4 regions of the Nonomuraea sp. NPDC052116 genome follow, and region 3 is predicted to be linked to each of the others. Evidence: riboswitches for the same ligand, from Rfam matches in the RefSeq annotation. Region 3 holds a riboswitch; each other region holds the start of a gene.
What was found. Region 3 has a riboswitch for cyclic di-AMP ahead of AB0L65_RS18490 (hypothetical protein). Riboswitches for the same ligand answer to the same signal wherever they lie in the genome.
Positions count from the first base shown of each region.

Region 1: linked by a shared signal. The riboswitch ahead of AB0L65_RS21760 (hypothetical protein) and the one ahead of AB0L65_RS18490 (hypothetical protein) in region 3 are both predicted to bind cyclic di-AMP.
Region 2: linked by a shared signal. The riboswitch ahead of AB0L65_RS19765 (CHAP domain-containing protein) and the one ahead of AB0L65_RS18490 (hypothetical protein) in region 3 are both predicted to bind cyclic di-AMP.
Region 4: linked by a shared signal. The riboswitch ahead of AB0L65_RS51250 (C40 family peptidase) and the one ahead of AB0L65_RS18490 (hypothetical protein) in region 3 are both predicted to bind cyclic di-AMP.

Region 1 is NZ_JBFAWA010000010.1:238,193-242,354, forward strand. It holds gene AB0L65_RS21750 (aminotransferase class III-fold pyridoxal phosphate-dependent enzyme) at 1-937, shown strand, start outside; gene AB0L65_RS21755 (alpha/beta fold hydrolase) at 934-1,779, opposite strand; partial or broken gene AB0L65_RS21760 (hypothetical protein) at 2,031-2,396, opposite strand; cyclic di-AMP (ydaO/yuaA leader) riboswitch at 2,696-2,831, opposite strand; gene AB0L65_RS21765 (DUF5302 domain-containing protein) at 2,998-3,198, opposite strand; gene AB0L65_RS21770 (MDR family MFS transporter) at 3,247-4,162, opposite strand, start outside.
Region 2 is NZ_JBFAWA010000009.1:254,304-258,465, forward strand. It holds gene AB0L65_RS19750 (TetR/AcrR family transcriptional regulator) at 1-166, opposite strand, end outside; gene AB0L65_RS19755 (alpha/beta hydrolase) at 269-646, shown strand; gene AB0L65_RS19760 (YoaK family protein) at 612-1,358, opposite strand; gene AB0L65_RS19765 (CHAP domain-containing protein) at 1,614-2,300, opposite strand; cyclic di-AMP (ydaO/yuaA leader) riboswitch at 2,314-2,451, opposite strand; gene AB0L65_RS19770 (Gfo/Idh/MocA family oxidoreductase) at 2,569-3,522, opposite strand; gene AB0L65_RS19775 (aldo/keto reductase) at 3,542-4,162, opposite strand, start outside.
Region 3 is NZ_JBFAWA010000008.1:394,492-398,653, forward strand. It holds gene AB0L65_RS18480 (DeoR/GlpR family DNA-binding transcription regulator) at 1-219, shown strand, start outside; gene galT (galactose-1-phosphate uridylyltransferase) at 216-1,295, shown strand; cyclic di-AMP (ydaO/yuaA leader) riboswitch at 1,361-1,502, shown strand; gene AB0L65_RS18490 (hypothetical protein) at 1,508-2,464, shown strand; gene AB0L65_RS18495 (DinB family protein) at 2,485-2,985, shown strand; gene AB0L65_RS18500 (ATP-binding protein) at 2,998-3,474, opposite strand; gene AB0L65_RS18505 (helix-turn-helix transcriptional regulator) at 3,708-4,162, shown strand, end outside.
Region 4 is NZ_JBFAWA010000041.1:32,502-36,663, forward strand. It holds gene AB0L65_RS51245 (ROK family transcriptional regulator) at 1-1,022, shown strand, start outside; gene AB0L65_RS51250 (C40 family peptidase) at 1,055-1,585, opposite strand; cyclic di-AMP (ydaO/yuaA leader) riboswitch at 1,634-1,777, opposite strand; gene AB0L65_RS51255 (3-isopropylmalate dehydrogenase) at 1,879-2,925, shown strand; gene AB0L65_RS51260 (branched-chain amino acid aminotransferase) at 3,141-4,162, shown strand, end outside.

The DNA.
Region 1 (4,162 bases), on a different contig from region 3:
GCTGGCCGAGCTGCTGGTGGACACCGTGCCCAGCGCCGACTGGGCGATGTTCTCCAAGAACGGCACCGACGCCACCACGCAGGCGCTCATGGTCGCCCGCGCCGCCACCGGCCGGACCAAGGTGCTGATGGCGCACGGCGCCTACCACGGGGCGGACCCCTGGTGCACGCCCTCCCTGGCGGGCACGACGCCCAACGAGCGGGCCGACCTGGTGGAGTTCACGTACAACTCACTCGAGTCCTTGGAGACCGCGGCGGCGACCGTGGAGGGCGACGTGGCGGCGATCATCGTGACGCCGTTCAAGCACGACTCCTTCGAGGACCAGGAGCTGGTGGAGCCCGCCTTCGCGCGGGGCGCCCGCGCCCTGGCCGACCGGCTCGGGGCCGCGCTGGTGATCGACGACGTGCGGGCCGGGTTCCGGGTCGACCTGCGGGGGTCCTGGGAGCCGTACGGGGTGCGGCCCGACCTGACCGCCTGGTCGAAGGCCATGGCGAACGGCTACCCGATCGCCGCCGTCACCGGCACGGACGCGCTGCGCGGACCGGCGCAGACGCTGTACTCGACGGGGTCGTTCTGGTTCTCGGCGGTCGCCATGGCGGCGGCCAAGGCGACCATCGAGACGCTGCGCGACACGGACGGCATCGGCGCCATGGAACGCGCGGGCACGCAGCTCCGCGAGGGGCTTTACGCGCAGGCCAAGTCCCACGGGTTCGTGGTGAACCAGACGGGGCCCGTCACGATCCCGTGGCTCAGCTTCGACGGGGACGCCGACCTCTCCGTCGCGATGTGGTGGAGCGACGCCTGCCTGCGGCACGGGGTCTACCTGCACCCGTGGCACAACTGGTTCATGTCGGCCGCGCACACGGAGGCCGACGTGGCCAGGGCGCTGGAGGGCACGGACCAGGCGTTCGCGGAGACCCGTGCCCACTTCGGCTAGTCGGCGGTGAGCTTGCTGATCTCGGCCACGACGGACGGCCAGAGCGGGCGCGGCAGGTCGTGGCCCATGCCCGGGTAGGTCACCAGCCGGGCGCCGGGGACGGCCGCGGCCGTGGCCTGGCCGCCCGCGACCGGAACGAGCTGGTCCGCCTCCCCGTGCAGCACCAGCGTGGGCACCCGCACCCCGGCGAGCCCCGCCGTGCGGTCGCCCGAGGCCATGATGGCGGCGAGCTGCCGGGCCGTCCCGCCGGGGTCGAAACAGCGGTCGAACGCGAGTCCGGCCAGCAGGGTGATCCGCTCGCGGTCCAGCTCGTATCCGGGCGAGCCGATGACCGACCAGGTCCGCACCGCCTGGGCCTGGACCGCATCGCGGTCGGCGGGGGGCGCGGCCATGAGGGTGGCGAGCGCGGCCTCGGTGGGCGGGGCCGCCGAGGGGCCGGGAGTGGACATGATCGAGGTCAGGGTCAGCACCCGGTCCGGGTGGCGGATGGCCAGCGCCTGGGCGATCATGCCGCCCATCGACGCCCCGACCACGTGGGCGGCCGGCCAGCCCAGCGCGTCCATGAGTCCCGCCGAGTCGTCGGCCAGGTCGTCCAGCAGATACGGCGAAGGCGCCCCCATCGCGGGAACGCCCTGGTCGTAGAAGTGTGTGGAGAGACCGGCGTCGCGGTTGTCGAACCGTACGACGTGGTGTCCCTGGTCCGCCAGCAGCGCGCAGAGCCCTTCATCCCAGTGGATGAGCTGCGCGCCGAGCCCCATGATGAGGAGCAGGGGGCGCCCCTCGTGCGAGCCGAAGCTCTCGTAGGCGATTTCGATGCCGTTCGCGGCTACGCGGGTGGTCACGAGGACCAGAATGACATTCTGGTCCAGGTCCGTAAAGTTCAGCCCTTGAGAAGATTGCGGACGCGGTCGCTGGCGAGCACCACGCTGCCGCCCACCGCGGCCACGGCGCTGGCCACGACGGCGCCCGTGCTGGCGCTCCACTCTCCGGCCTCGCGCGCAGGCGGCGGCACGGCCGCACCGGCCGCCGGGGGCTCGGCCGGGTTGTTGTCACGCTCGGACCAGGCGCCGGTCGAGAACGGGACCGGGTAGTTCTTCTTGCCGGGACCGTTGCCCCACTTGGTGATGACGTAGTCGACCTTGATGTGCCCCTGGCCGCCGACGCCGTCGACGCCGAGCGTCTCCATGTTGAACGAGCCGCCGGTCAGCTCCGCGAACGTCTTGCCGTCCAGGTCGAGCATGACGCCGTTGTTGGAGGGCACGCCCGGGCCGCGGTCGCCGACGAAGAAGGGCAGCTTCTTGCCGTCGTGAATCACGTATCCCTCGGTCATGAGCGGCCAGCTCGGGCTGGCGGCCAGACCTTTCTGCATGGGCTTGCCGCTGGCGGGCAGACCGGTGTCCCCGGCGCGGCCGGAGGAGTCGTCCCAGAAGTACGAAGCGGTGGTCGAGCCCTTGAGCAGGACCTTCTCGTCCGTGTTGGAGTCGGCGTGGGCCGCGGTGCCGGCGATGGTGAGCGCGCCGACGGTGGAGGCGGTGAGCAGAGCGAGGGTACGCAAACCAGAACGTGCAGACATGAAAAGTACAGTCCTTCGCGAGGGGGCAGGGAGATTGCGCTCGCTTGAAAAAGGGCGTAGCAGGGGAAAGCACCTGACGGGGGAAAGCTACGCGGAGCGCGAAACGAGCCTGGAGAAGGGACCGCTCAGAGGGCGGCCGTCATCACGCTGTATGGGTGTTCTACGTGATCATTCAAGTTCTGCATATGTCCTCTCCATCTCGCCTACCGGGTTAGCTGACGGGTTCGGGCGGTGGAGTTGCCCTACCGACACAAGGTCGGATTCACCCCAGGGAGGTGGGTCCCCGGCTCCCGAGTGATCGGGATTAGGCGCCAGTCGGCTGGTTCCCTTGTGTGGTCCACGCCACCGGCTGGTAAGTGGGCATCACTCTAACCACGTATTCCGGACAAACACAAACAGTTCGTCATGAATCGGTGTAAAGATCTACCTGCCTCCGGCATAGAGAAAGGGGGCACGGCATTGCCGTACCCCCTTGAAATTCCCGGCCTCAGCCGCCGCTCTTGCGCCTGAACGATCTTTTACTCGCAGCCGGACCGTGCGCCCCGTGGATCTTCGATGGGTCGCCGCCCTTGCCACCCGCGCCCGAGTCCGCGTGCTGGTTACGCTTGCGCTCCAGCGCCTCGCGGAACTTGCGCTTCATCTCGTCCTCGGGAGTCTCGCTGACTTCCGGCTCCGGTGTTTCCGCCATGAGGACCTCCATGGTGTTGGGGACTATCACAGCTTCGCATGGCCCCGCTTATGACGCGAAACTGGCCTCAACCCTGCTCTGCGGCGTGGCGGGCACCTCCAGCCGCCTGGCCGGCATCGCCACCAGCGCCACCAGGGCGAGCAGCGCCCCCGCCACTCCCAGCGACGGGATGACCGCCGCCGCGGCGGAGGCGTGCGCGGCGGCCAGTCCGTGCACGGGCGCGTCCGCCGTGACCGTCGAGGTGTAGAGGGTGCCGCCGACGGCCAGCGCCACGGAGCCGCCGATCTGGCGGAAGAAGGTCAGGTTCGCGGAGGCGACGCCGATGTACTGCGGCTCGACGGACTGCTGGGAGGCCACGGTCAGGCCGGACAGCATCGGGCCCATGCCCAGCCCGATCAGCAGCATCCAGCCGGCCAGCAGCAGCCCGTCGGTGTGCGCGGTCAGGTTCAGGCAGAGCAGGGTGCCCGCGACGAGCAGGAACGGGGAGGCGACCAGCCACGGCTTGTAGACCCTGGTCCTGGACATGAGCGCGCCCATGACGACGCTGCCCAGGACCATGGCCAGCGTCATCGGGTAGATCCTCAGCCCGGACTCGGTGGCGCTGACGCCGAGGGACTGCTGAAAGTAACGCGGCAGGAACACCACGCCGGCGTACATGCAGAAGGCCGTGAAGAAAGACGTGACGTTCACGAGCGTGTAGGTGCGGTTGCCGAACAGGTGCATGGGCATGATCGGGCTGGCCGCCCGCCTCTCGACCAGCACGAACACCGCCAGCAACGCGGCCGCGAGCACGATCGGCCCGGCCACGGCGGCGTCGGTCCAGGTGTTGCCGTCCAGGCCCTTCTCCGTCAGGCCCAGCAGCAGCGCGCTGATGGCCACGGTGGAGACCGCGATGCCCGCGTAGTCGGGGCGCCCGCCGCCGCCCACGCCCGGCCGGTTCGGCAGGCGGCGCGCGACGATCGCG
Region 2 (4,162 bases), on a different contig from region 3:
TGGCCAGCCGCCGCATGGTGATGGCGTCGAGGCCCTCCGCGTCCGCGACGCCCACGGCGGCGGTGGCGATGCGGTGCGGGGACAGGGTCTGGCGGGGGGCGGGCGCCGGGCGCTCGAGGCGGGCCCACAGCGGGGGCCTGTCATTGGGCTTGCGCGGGGCAGCCATGGATCGCCCTCCTCTCGACGAGTTGGTGTACAACGTATCAGTAGTAGACGACGTACACGCTGATCTACAATGTAAAGGCGCCGAGCTGGTCGAGAAAAGCGCGTGCGGTCGGGGCGCAGTCGTCCGCCGACGGAACGGCCAGGGCCTCCGCGCTCGCCCGGCCGGCCACCGAGGCGGAGCCGGCCGATTACCTTGATCCGTGGAACGACCCGCGGGTGGGCCGGTCGTGGATGGCGCTGGCGGGCGCGGCCGACAGCCGTTACACGCTGGACCTGGTGCCCGCGCTCAAGGCCGATGGGACGCCGAAGCTGCTGGTGTGGGGGGGAGGACGACACGTTCCAGGAGGTCCGGTACGCCGAGCGCTTCGCCGCCGAGGTGCCGAACACGACGCTGGTGCGCGTTCCCGGGGCGGGGCACATCCCGATGGAGAACGATCCGGCCGGGGTCACCCGGGCGCTGGCGGAGTTCTTTCTCGGCTGAGACCATTGCGGGCGACGAGGGCGACGGTGGTGAGCAGGGCCAGGGCGATCGCCAGGGCGGGTGCGGGGCCGGTCGTGAGGTGGAGGGTGGCGCCGGTCAGGGCGCCGAGGAACATCGCGGCAATGGAGGCGGATCGGCGCAGGGCGGCCCGGCCCGGCGTGTCGGCGGCCAGGCCCGTGAGGGTCGTGGTGAGGACGTTGGTGACCAGGTCGGGTACGCCGAGCGCCCGTACGGATGCGTTCTGCAGGCCCATGCCGTACGCGAGCAGCGCGATGAGGGCCGCCTGGGCCCAGGTCGTGCGGTGCCCGGCCGTGAGGGCGACGGCGAGGGCGGCGGCGACGAGGAGCGCGTGTACGGCGGTGGCGGCGGCGAACGCCCGTCGCGCGTTCGCGGTGTGCCTGATCACCCGGCCGGCGCTCCAGGCGCCGGCTCCGAAGGCGACGAGGGCCGCCGGGGAGGGCCATTTGGACATATGGGCCTCCCCGGCCAGGGCGAAGCTGAGGAAGACGATGTTGCCGGTCATGTTGGCGACGAAGACGCGGCCCAGGCCGAGGAAGCTGACGGCGTCCACGAGGCCGGTGACGCAGGCCAGGAGGATCAGCAGGGCGGGCAGGACGCCGTGCGGGTTGGCGCCGCGCGGGAAGAGCCCGTCGGCGACCCGTCGCAGCCCACTCCGGACCAGCCTTCCGGGACGTCTGCGCGCGGCTGGCATGGTGGGCGGCTCCTTGGCGAGGTCGCGGGTGGTTCGCCTCGGGTCTTCCCCGGTGGCGGGCCGCCGCACTCGCGGGGGTGAAACGCGACGGCCGGACGGCACCGGCCGCCGGGTTCCGCTCGGCACCCCGCCGCACCTGCGGGGCGAAACGCGACGAGCGCGCATCCCGTTGCGGGACGCGCGCTCGTTCGGCGCTGGGGGAAGGCCGGCCAGGAGGTGCCTTGGGGGAGTCCAGCCTGGAGGGGGACGGTCCGGTCAGGAACGGTACTGGGGGTAGCCGTAGCCGACGACCTGGGACTTGGGACGGACGCGCTCCTCGACCTTGCCGTTGCCGGTGTTGCCCTCGACGGTCGAGATGGTGCCGTCGCCGTTGTCCTTCTCGACGAACCCGACGTGCTTGATGTCGTCGAGGTTCTTGCTGCCGCTCCACGAGAAGTACACGATGGCGCCGGGCTTGGCCTCGGTGCCGAAGCGGTGGTTGGCCTGGAACCACTTGGCGTGGGCGACGGTCCAGGCGTCCCAGCCGATCTGCGAGCGGGCGCCGGTCTGCTCGCCGACCCAGGAGACGAACATCGCGCACCAGGCGGCGTTCAGGTAGTCGGCGCGGCTGCCGCCGTCACGGGCGATGGTCTCCGCGGCGCGCTGCGAGTTGGCGTACCAGCGCTGGAACTTGGTGCCGCCGCCGGCCGCGTTCTCGGTGATGCCGACCTGGGACTTGGCGAGCGCCAGGACCTGGCCGGCGGTGACGCTGACCTTGGTCTCGCGCGAGCGCTCGGCGTGGTCGGCGACGGTGGCGGTGCCGGCGACGGTGTCGATCGGCTGCTTGTCTGCTGCGGTGGCGCTGGTCATGTGGGCGCCGAACGCGGTTCCGAGGATGGTGGCGCCGAGAAGGGCGCGGGCGATGTTGGTCTTCGCAGCAGAGGTAAAGCGGATGTTGGCCATCGAGGGGGTTTACTCCTTGCTTCCATGCCGCTTACCGGGTTAGCTGACGGGTTCGGACGTGGAAGCTGCCCTACGGCACCGAAGTGCCGATTCACCCCAAAGGACGTGGGTCCCCGGTTCCGCCCGAGGGCGGATTCAGCGGTCACAGGACGTTCCTGTGATGTGTCGTGCGATGGTCGGACAAGTCCGGACAAACCGGACGTATGTCTCAAGAATGCCTCAAACGTAATGCATAAGGCAAGAGCGTTACAAATCGATAAAGGCCCAGCTAGGCGACCTGCCTGCGAGCCTCGGCCAGAAGCCCCATCATGGCAAGGGATTCGTCGAGCGGCATGATCGAACTTTCGGTCCTGCCTTCGGCCGTCGCGGCCCGGACCTCACGGAGCTCCCCGGCGTACCCGTTGTCCGCCGGATCGAGGATGTACTCCTCCGGCTCCATGGAGGGCCCGGACAGCAGAATCCGCGGCGTAGCCCAGAACGGTGCCTGGAGGTCCGCCCGCATCTGAGTCCCTACAACACTGGCATGGTTCGGGTAATTCCCGAGCAACGAAGTCTCCACGAGAGCCTTCCTGCCACCGGGGTAGAGCAGCACGCCGCCGGCCTCCGCGTCGACGCCGTTGGGCGCCAGAGTGCCGGTGATCCGCAGGTCGGAGGGCATGCCGAGGATCAGCTGGGCCAGCCCGAACGGGTAGATCCCCAGGTCCAGGAGCGCCCCGCCGCCGAGCTCCGGCGCCCACAGCCGGTGCTCCGGGTCGTAGGGCTTGGCGAAGCCGAAGGAGGCGTGCACCGAGCGGAGGTCGCCGAAGCGCTCGTCGGCCGCGATCTTCTGGACGAGCGGGTTGAACCGCATCCACATCGCTTCCATCAGGAACACGCCCGCCTCGCGCGCCAGGCGTACCATCTTCTCCGCGTCGTCCACGGTGGCGGCCAGCGGCTTCTCGCACAGCACGGCCTTGCCCGCGGCGATGGCGACCTCGGCCACCTCCAGGTGCTGGGCGTGCGGCGTCGCCACGTAGATCGCGTCCACGGCCGGGTCGGCGCAGAGCCGCTCATAGGAGTCGTACGCGGACTCCGCCCCCAGCGTGGCGGCCAGCGCCTGCGCCCGCCCCAGGTTCCTCGACCCGACGGCGGCCACCCGCATGCCCGGTTCGGCCGCGATGGCCGCCCCGACGGTCCGCGCGATATTCCCTGTCGCCGCTATGCCCCACGCAAAATCCCGCACGCGGGAGATCGTAGACGAGTCAGGTCATGTTGAACGTGTCGGGGTCGGGTCCGATCCGCTGGCCCCTGTTCATCGCGCCGATGGCGGCCATGTCCTCGGCGTCGAGGATGAAGTCGAAGACGCCGATGTTCTCGGCGATGCGCGCCGGGGTGACCGACTTGGGGATCGCGACGTGGCCGAGCTGCAGGTGCCAGCGGAGCACGATCTGCGCGGGCGTCTTGCCGCACTTGTCCGACAGCTTGGCCAGCGCGGGGTCGTTCAGCAGGCCCTGGCCCTGGCCGAGCGGGCTCCACGCCTCGGTGAGGATGCCGTTGGCCTCGTGGAAGGCGCGCAGCTCGCGCTGCTGGAGGTACGGGTGCAGCTCGATCTGGTTGATGGAAGGCACGAGGTCGGTCTCGTTCATGAGGCGGGTGAGGTGGGCGATGCTGAAGTTGGAGGTGCCGATGGCCTTGGCGCGCCCGTCACGGTAGATCTTCTCGATCGCCTTCCACGCCTGCACGTACTTGTCCTGCTGCGGCACCGGCCAGTGGATGAGGAAAAGGTCGATGTAGTCGAGGCCGAGCCGGGCCAGGGACTCGTCGAAGGCCGCCTCCGCGCGGCCGTGGTCGGCGTTCCACAGCTTGGTGGTCACGAACAGCTT
Region 3 (4,162 bases):
CCCAACCTGCTGGAATCGGAGACCGACAGGGAGCTGGTGGCGGCCGCCAACCGGCTGGTCATCCCCGCCGACCACACGAAGTGGAACACGGTCGGCATCAGCACCATCGCCGAGCTGACCGAGGCCGACGTGGTCGTCAGCGACGCGGGGCTGCCTGAGGACGCACGCATGGAGCTGGCCGAACGGGCCGGAGAACTGATCATCGCGGAGGGCTCGTGAAGCGCACCATCACCCATCTGGCCGACGGCCGTGAGCTGATCTACTTCGATCAGCGGGACGACGCCGACCGGAGCGCGATCGACCGGCGGGTCCTCGACCCCCGGCCGGTGGCCTCCGAGCTGCGCTACGACCCGCTGACCGAGGAATGGATCGCGATGGCGGGGCACCGGCAGACGCGCACGTTCCAGCCGACCGGCTCGGCGAACGAGTGCCCGCTGTGCCCGTCGTCGGACACGCGCTCGTCGGAGATCCCGGCGTACGACTACGACGTGGTGGTGTTCGAGAACCGATTCCCCTCCTTCTCCACCAATTTCGGGACTTATACAGACGTGGGGGGCCTGAGTGAGGTCCGGCCGGGAGTGGGGCGGTGCGAGGTGGTCTGCTTCACCTCTGAGCATTCGTCGTCGTTCTCCCAGCTCTCCGACGGCCAGGTGGAGCTGGTCATGGAGGCGTGGGCCGACCGGACGGCCGAGCTGTCCGGGATCGAGGGCGTGGAGCAGGTGTTCTGCTTCGAGAACCGGGGCGAGGAGATCGGCATCACGCTGGCCCACCCGCACGGCCAGATCTACGCCTACCCGTACGTCACGCCCAGGACCAGGCTCCAGCTCGCCGCCGCCAGGCGCTACACGAAGGGGAACCTGTTCGCCGACGTGCTGGCCGCCGAGCGGGCCGCGGGGACGCGTGTGGTGGCCGCCAACGAGCTGTGGACGGCGTTCGTGCCGGCCGCCGCGCGGTGGCCGTACGAGGTGCACATCTACCCGCACCGGCAGGTGCCCGATCTGGCCGCGCTGACGGAGGAGGAGCGGTCGGCGTTCGCGCCCCTCTACACCTCGGTGCTGCGGGCCTTCGACGACCTGTTCGGCGTGGTGATGCCGTACATCTCGGCCTGGCACCAGGCGCCCGTGCGGCAGGACCGCGAGCTCGGCTACCTGCACCTGGAGCTGTTCAGCATCAGGCGGGCGCCGGGCAAGCTCAAGTACCTGGCCGGGTCGGAGTCCGCGATGGGCGCGTTCGTGAACGACGTGCTGCCGGAGGAGGCCGCCCGGATGCTTCGATCACAGGTAGATCACTATTAGATTTCTAATGGGGGTCGCGTTACTCGTGATCTACCACTAATATCCCTTTTGTGCCTGGCCGTAACAGCAGGCACACGCCTAATCCCGGGCGAGTCGCCCGGGAGCCGGGGACCCACCCGCACCTGGGGTGAATCCACTTCGGTGGTAGGGCACGCAGCTCCCAGCCCGAACCCGTCAGCTAACCCGGCCGGCAGAGGGAGAGGAACATCCACGTGGCGGCTCCGTCCCCCGCGACTCTTGCCATCGGCCTCGTCGCCGCCGCAGCCGTCGCCCTCCTGCCGGCGACCGCGGCCTCGGCTGCCCCCAAGCCGTCGGAGGCCGAGCTCCGCGCCCAGCTCAAGCAGCTCAACAGCAAGATCGACAAGCTCATCGAGAAGTACAACCTCAAGCGCGTCGAGCTGGCCAAGGCGCAGGCGGCCGCCAAGGCGGCCAAGGAGCGGCTGGCGGCCGCGGAGAAGACCCTGGCCGCCGCCGAGCAGCGGGTCGGCGACCTCGCCAGGATGCGCTACCAGAACCACGACCCGTCGCTGCCCTCCGTCCTGATGGTCCAGAGCGGCGGCGGCGCCGCCCTGCTCGAGCAGCTGACGGCCGAGCAGCAGGCCCTCGTCCAAGGGGTGGCCAAGGCCCGCGACGACAAGAAGAAGGCCTCCGACGAGGCCGCCGCGCTGGCCACCCAGATCGGCGTGGACGCCAAGGACGTGACCGAACAGCGCTCCGAGGCCGAGGACATCATCGACGACATCAAGAAGAAGCTCCAGGACCTCGTGCCGCTCGGTCCCGGCCGCAAGTCCGACGGGAGCTGGGCACCGGAACTGCCCTCGGGCTCGGACAACATCACGGCCCGTACGCGGCTGATGAAGGCGGAGCTGGCCAAGAACTTCAAGCTGCCGTTCACGGTGGGCTGCTTCCGCTCGGGCTCCAGCGGCGAGCACCCGCTCGGGCGGGCCTGCGACTTCATGATGAGCACCGGCGGCACGATGCCCGCGGCCATCAACAACGCCCTGGGCGACCGCATCGCGGATTGGGCGCTCAAGAACAAGGGCAAGCTCGGCGTCAAGTACGTGATCTGGAAGCAGCGCATCAACATGGGCTCGGGCTGGCGGGCCATGTCGGACCGCGGCAGCGTCACCGAGAACCACTACGACCACGTCCACATCTCGATGTACTGAGCTGGATAAGGTCGGACATCATGACTGACACCCGGATCCCGCCCGCTCTCACCGGCGACGAGCGGACCACGCTGAACAACTGGCTCGAATGGCACCGCGGCACCCTCGCCGTCAAATGCGCGGGCCTGTCGGACGATCAGCTGCGCCTGCGCTCCGTCTCACCCTCGACCATGTCCCTGCTCGGCCTGGTCCGGCACATGGCGAACGTCGAACGCTCCTGGTTCCGCCGGGTGCTCAACGGCGAGGACCTCCCCAAGCTGTGGGACAAGGACCGCGACAACGACGCCGACTTCAAGGAAGTGGACGCCGCCTCCGTCAAGGAGGCCTTCGTCACGTGGGAAGAGGAGATCGAGCGCGCCCGCGCCATCTCGGACGCCAGGCCGCTGGACGCCGTCGGCGACCACAGAGGGCAGGAGTGCACCCATCGCTGGATCCTCATCCACATGATCGAGGAGTACGCGCGGCACAACGGTCACGCGGATCTGCTGCGCGAGCGCATCGACGGGGTGACCGGAGAGTAACGAGACCGATGATCAGGGCTCGGTGCGGAACAGCGCCCACACGGCCTTGCCGCCCCGGGCCAGCGGGTCCCAGCCCCAGCACTGACTGTAGGTCTCGACGATGTAGAGGCCGCGCCCGTTCTCCGAGATGAAGTCCGGCTCCTTGGGGCGCGGCACCTCGTCGCTGGGGTCGGCCACCGCCAGCAGCACGTGCGGCTGTACGCGCATCAGCAAGAGCTCGATCTCCCGCCGCCCCGCCGCGTACATCGCGTAGCGCACCGCGTTGGTCACGAGCTCCGACACCACCAGCGCGGCGTCGTCGCTGAGTTCGTGCAGGCCCCAGCCCTTCAGGGTCGAGCGGGTCACGTCCCTGGCCGTCTTCACGGAGTCGGCCTGAAAGGGCAACGGGCACGAGGTCGTGTACGGCTTGCCACCCATGAGCAGGTGGTCGAAGCCCACGTCACGGGTGATCTGCAATGCATCGGCAGTGGCCAGAGGATCCTCCACCATGCTGCCGATACCTCCCCGTTCAGTCCGACTTAGTGCATGTTTGGCCCAATATGCACTAAGCCATCATGGGTCACGATCGCTGCACCTGCAAGACCCAAATGCACGTGCACTTGCATTGTGCAGTAGCAAGCGGCGTTTTGGGGCATAACTCTGCTAATCGGACACGGGGTTGAGACCTTGTCATACCCGGCAATGTGGTGTCACTGTGTGTGCGGACCTTGATAGGAGGCAAAGTGACGCAGAACCAGCCGGGTTCCGGACCGACGGCGCTGCGCATCCTCCTGGGCTCCCAGCTGCGCAAGCTCAGGGAAGCGAAGAACGTCACTCGTGAGGAGGCGGGCCATCTCATCCGTGGCTCCGAATCCAAGATCAGCCGCATGGAGCTGGGCCGAGTGGGGTTCAAAGAACGGGACGTGGCGGACCTGCTGACCCTCTACGGGGTCGTCGACAAGCAGGCCCGCTCCGCCGTACTCGACCTGGTCGCCACCGCCAACGAGCCTGGTTGGTGGCACCGGTTCAACGATGTCCTGCCCACGTGGTTCCAGGCGTACGTCGGCCTTGAAGAGGCCGCCGCCAGGATCAGGACCTACGAAGTCCAGTTCGTGCCAGGACTGCTGCAGACCAAGGAGTACGCAAGGGCCGTCGTGACCGCCGGATCGGCGGGAATCGGGGCCGAGGAGATCTCCAG
Region 4 (4,162 bases), on a different contig from region 3:
TGGCCGGGCTGGAGGTGGACGGGCTCGTTCACCTCGTCGGCGAGGTCTCCGGCCGCCCGGGGCCGGTCACGTCCCTGTACGACGTCAACGCCGCCGCCACCCACGTCGCCGGCGTCGACATCGGGCGTGACTGGATCAGGGTCGCCGTCGCCGACCTGCGCGGGAAATTCGCCGGCCGGAGGGACGGGCGCAACACCGCCCTCACCTCCGCCGAACTGGCCGTCCTGGTCGGACAGCTGTGCCGGGCCGCCGCCCGCGAGGCCGTCGTCGACTGGCCCGACATCGCCTGCGCCGTCGTCGGCACGCCCGGCGTGTACGACCCGGAGCTGGGCCGCCTGGAGTTCGCCCCCAACCTGCCCGGCTCCGACCTGGCCGAGCGCCTGCGCGCCGAGATGGAGGTCGACCTCGTCATCGAGAACGACATCAACCTGGCCGCCGTCGGCGAGCACACGCACGGGGCGGGGCGCGGCAAGTCCAACTTCGCGCTGGTGTCCGTCGGCACCGGCGTCGGGATGGGCATCGTGATCAACGGTGAGCTGTACGTGGGCGCCCGGGGAGCGGCGGGGGAGGTCTCGTACGTGCCCGCGACCGAGGACCCGGCGCCGCCGGCGGGCGACGCCCTGGCCCACGGCGCCACGGAGGCGGTCGCCGCCGCGCCCGGAGTGGTCCGCGCGGCCCGCGCCGCCGGCCTGGGCCTGGAGACGGCCAAGAAGGTCTTCGCCGCGGCGGCCTCCGGCGACGGCGTGGCCCGCTCGGTGGTGGAGGCCGAGGGGCGCCGCATCGGCGGCCTGCTGGTGGCGGTGGCCGCCGTGCTGGATCCGGAGGTGATCGTGCTCAGCGGCGGCGTGGGCCGCAACCTGGACCTCCTGGGGGAGGCCATCGAGGCCCGCATCGCCGAGCTCGGCCCGCTGCGGCCGTCGGTGGTGGCCAGCACGCTGGGGGACAGCGGCGTCCTGCTGGGCGCGGTGGCCCACGCCAGGACCCGTGCCTGGGACCTCATCTTCGACGCCCGCCTCCCCTGACCGTCGCGTGGGGAGGCGGACGCCGCAGCCTCCTACAGGGTGGCCGTGAGGGTGGTGGGCGTTTCGTCGCGCTGCTTCTGGAGCTCGGACCAGAGCCGTACGCCCTTGCGGTCGGGGCGGACGCCACCCACGAAGGAGTCTCTGCGCCAGGAGGTCAGGCGCTCTTCCTTGACCACGTCACCCGTGTGCGGCGAGTGGACCATGTAGCCGGGCCGGGAGATCATCCCGACATGCCCGAGGCCGTGGAAGAAGACCAGATCGCCGGGTTTGAGGTCCTGCCAGGCGATCTTCTTGGTGAACGCGCCGTACTGTTCGGCGGCGGTGCGGGGGAGTTCGATTCCGGCGTGCTCGTACGCCCTGAGCATGAGTCCGGAGCAGTCGTAGCCGCTCGGGCTGGCACCGCCCCACACGTACGGGGTGCCGCGCTTGCTCATGGCGAACTTGATGGCGATCTTCCAGGCGGGCTTCGGAGCCTGTTTCTCCTGGATTTCCTTGATCTGGCCGCCGGTCAGGGTGGTGAGGTCGTCGATCTTGGTCGAGGCATGGGCGGGGGGAGCCAGCATGAGCCCGGCGGCGCCCGCCGCCAGGACGATGGCGATTCGAGACAGGGGTCTGTCCTTCCATACGGCCGGCCGGGTTAGCTGACGGGCTCGGGCCTGGAAGTAGCCCTACGGCATGGGGATGCCGACTCGCCCCAGGGGGAATGTGGGTCCCCGACTCCACGCAACGGCGCGCGGATTAGGCTGGTCCGTGACTTTAACGAAACGGTCAAAGAACCGCAATACCGGACAAAGGGGGCGTCCGAAAGATGAGATGAAGTGTTCGTCAGCCGAGACGACGCGGTAAGGTACCGCCCATGGAGTCGCGTAACATCCGTCTGGCCGTCATCCCCGGCGATGGGATCGGCACCGAGGTCGTGGCCGAAGGGCTCAAGGTCCTGGAGGCAGTGGGCACGAAGATCGAGCCCACTCACTACGACCTGGGAGCCGCACGCTATCACCGTACCGGCGAGACGCTGCCCGACGCCGTGCTCGAAGAGCTGCGCGGCTACGACGCGATCCTGCTCGGCGCCGTGGGCGACCCCAGCGTGCCGCCGGGCATCCTTGAGCGCGATCTGCTGCTGCGGCTCCGCTTCGAGTTCGACCACTACGTCAACCTGCGCCCGGTCAAGCTGTTCCCCGGCGTGGAGACCCCGCTGGCCGACACGCCGCCGGAGAACATCGACATGATCGTCGTCCGCGAGGGCACCGAGGGCCTCTACGCGGGCACCGGTGGCGCCATGCGGCGCGGCACCCCGCACGAGATCGCCACCCAGGAGTCGCTCAACACCGCCTACGGTGTCGAGCGCGTGGTGCGCTACGCGTTCGAGAAGGCCGTCACGCGGCCGCGCAAGAAGCTGACGCTCGTCCACAAGACCAACGTCCTCACCTTCGCCGGTGACCTGTGGCAGCGCACGGTCAACCGCCTGGCGGCGGAATACCCCGACGTCACGACCGACTACTGCCACATCGACGCGGCCTCGATGTTCTTCGTGAGCCAGCCGGAGCGGTTCGACGTGGTCGTCACCGACAACCTGTTCGGCGACATCATCACCGACCTGGGTGCCGCCATCGCGGGCGGCATCGGCCTGGCCGCCAGCGGCAACATCAACCCCGAGCGGTCCGCGCCGAGCATGTTCGAGCCGGTGCACGGCAGTGCCCCGGACATCGCCGGCCAGGGCAAGGCCGACCCCACCGCGACCATCCTGTCCGTCGCCATGCTCCTCGACCACCTCGGCCTGCACGCCGAGGCGGCCAAGGTCGAGCAGGCGGTCGCCGATGACATCCTCGAGCGGCTGGCCGGCTGGGCGGGTCGCACCACCCACGAGATCGGTGACGACATCACCGCGCGAGTATCCGGCTAGGACCGCCTAGCCCCAACGCGCCTGGTGGTCCGACGAGGGCCGCCAGGCGCTTTTTTGCGTCCAAAAGGGCTGATCGCCGCATTGGCCGCTTGCCATCCCATATAGCGAGACAATAGGAAGTACCGGGACTGCCTTCCGGGCAGCGCCCGCTCACCAGCACCGATCCGCAGATTTCTGTAGATTTGGGCAGATTCGCAGAGAGAAGGACCGACGTCATGACCATCGCTCAGAAGCTCAGCTTCGACGTGCAGCTATCCGACCACGCTCGCACCGCGGCCGAGCGGGAGCAGGTACTGGCGAACCCCGGCTTCGGGCAGACCTTCACGGATCACATGGTCTCGATCGACTACACCGAGGGGCAGGGCTGGCACGACGCCAAGCTCCTTCCCTACGGCCCGCTCTCGCTCGACCCGGCGACCTCGGTCTTCCACTACGCGCAGGAGCTGTTCGAGGGGCTCAAGGCCTACCGCCAGGCCAACGGCTCGATCGTCGCGTTCCGCCCGTACGCGAACGCCGCCCGCTTCAACCGCTCCGCGCTCCGGATGGCCATGCCGGAGCTGCCGGAGGAGGCTTTCGTGGAGTCGCTCGAACTCCTCGTCCAGACCGACAAGGAATGGGTGCCCACGACCGAGGGTCACAGCCTCTACCTGCGGCCCTTCATGATCGCCACCCAGGCGGGGCTCGGCGTCAACTACCCGTCGAAGTCGTACAAGTACATGGTCATCGCCTCCCCGGCGGCCTCGTACTTCACGGGTGGGCTCAAGCCCGTCTCCGTCTGGCTGTCCACCGAGTACACGCGGGCCGCCCCCGGCGGCACGGGCTTCGCGAAGTGCGGCGGCAACTACGCGGCCGCGTTCGTCGCGCAGCGGCAGGCCGTGGAGAACGGCTGCGACCAGGTGGTGTGGCTGGACGCCCACGAGCACAAGTACGTCGAGGAGATGGGCGGGATGAACCTGTTCTTCGTCCTCGGCGGCAAGCTCGTCACCCCCGCGTTGACCGGCACCCTGCTGCCCGGCATCACCAGGGACTCCATCCTGGAGCTGGCCGGCGACCTGGGCCTGGAGACCGAGGAGCGCCTCATCTCGATCGACGAGTGGCAGGCCGGATGCGAGTCCGGGGAGCTCACCGAGGTGTTCGCGTGCGGCACGGCGGCCGTGGTCACGCCGGTGGGCACCGTGAAGGGCGCCGACCGCTCCTGGAGCGTCGCCGACGGCAACCCCGGCCCCGTGACGATGCG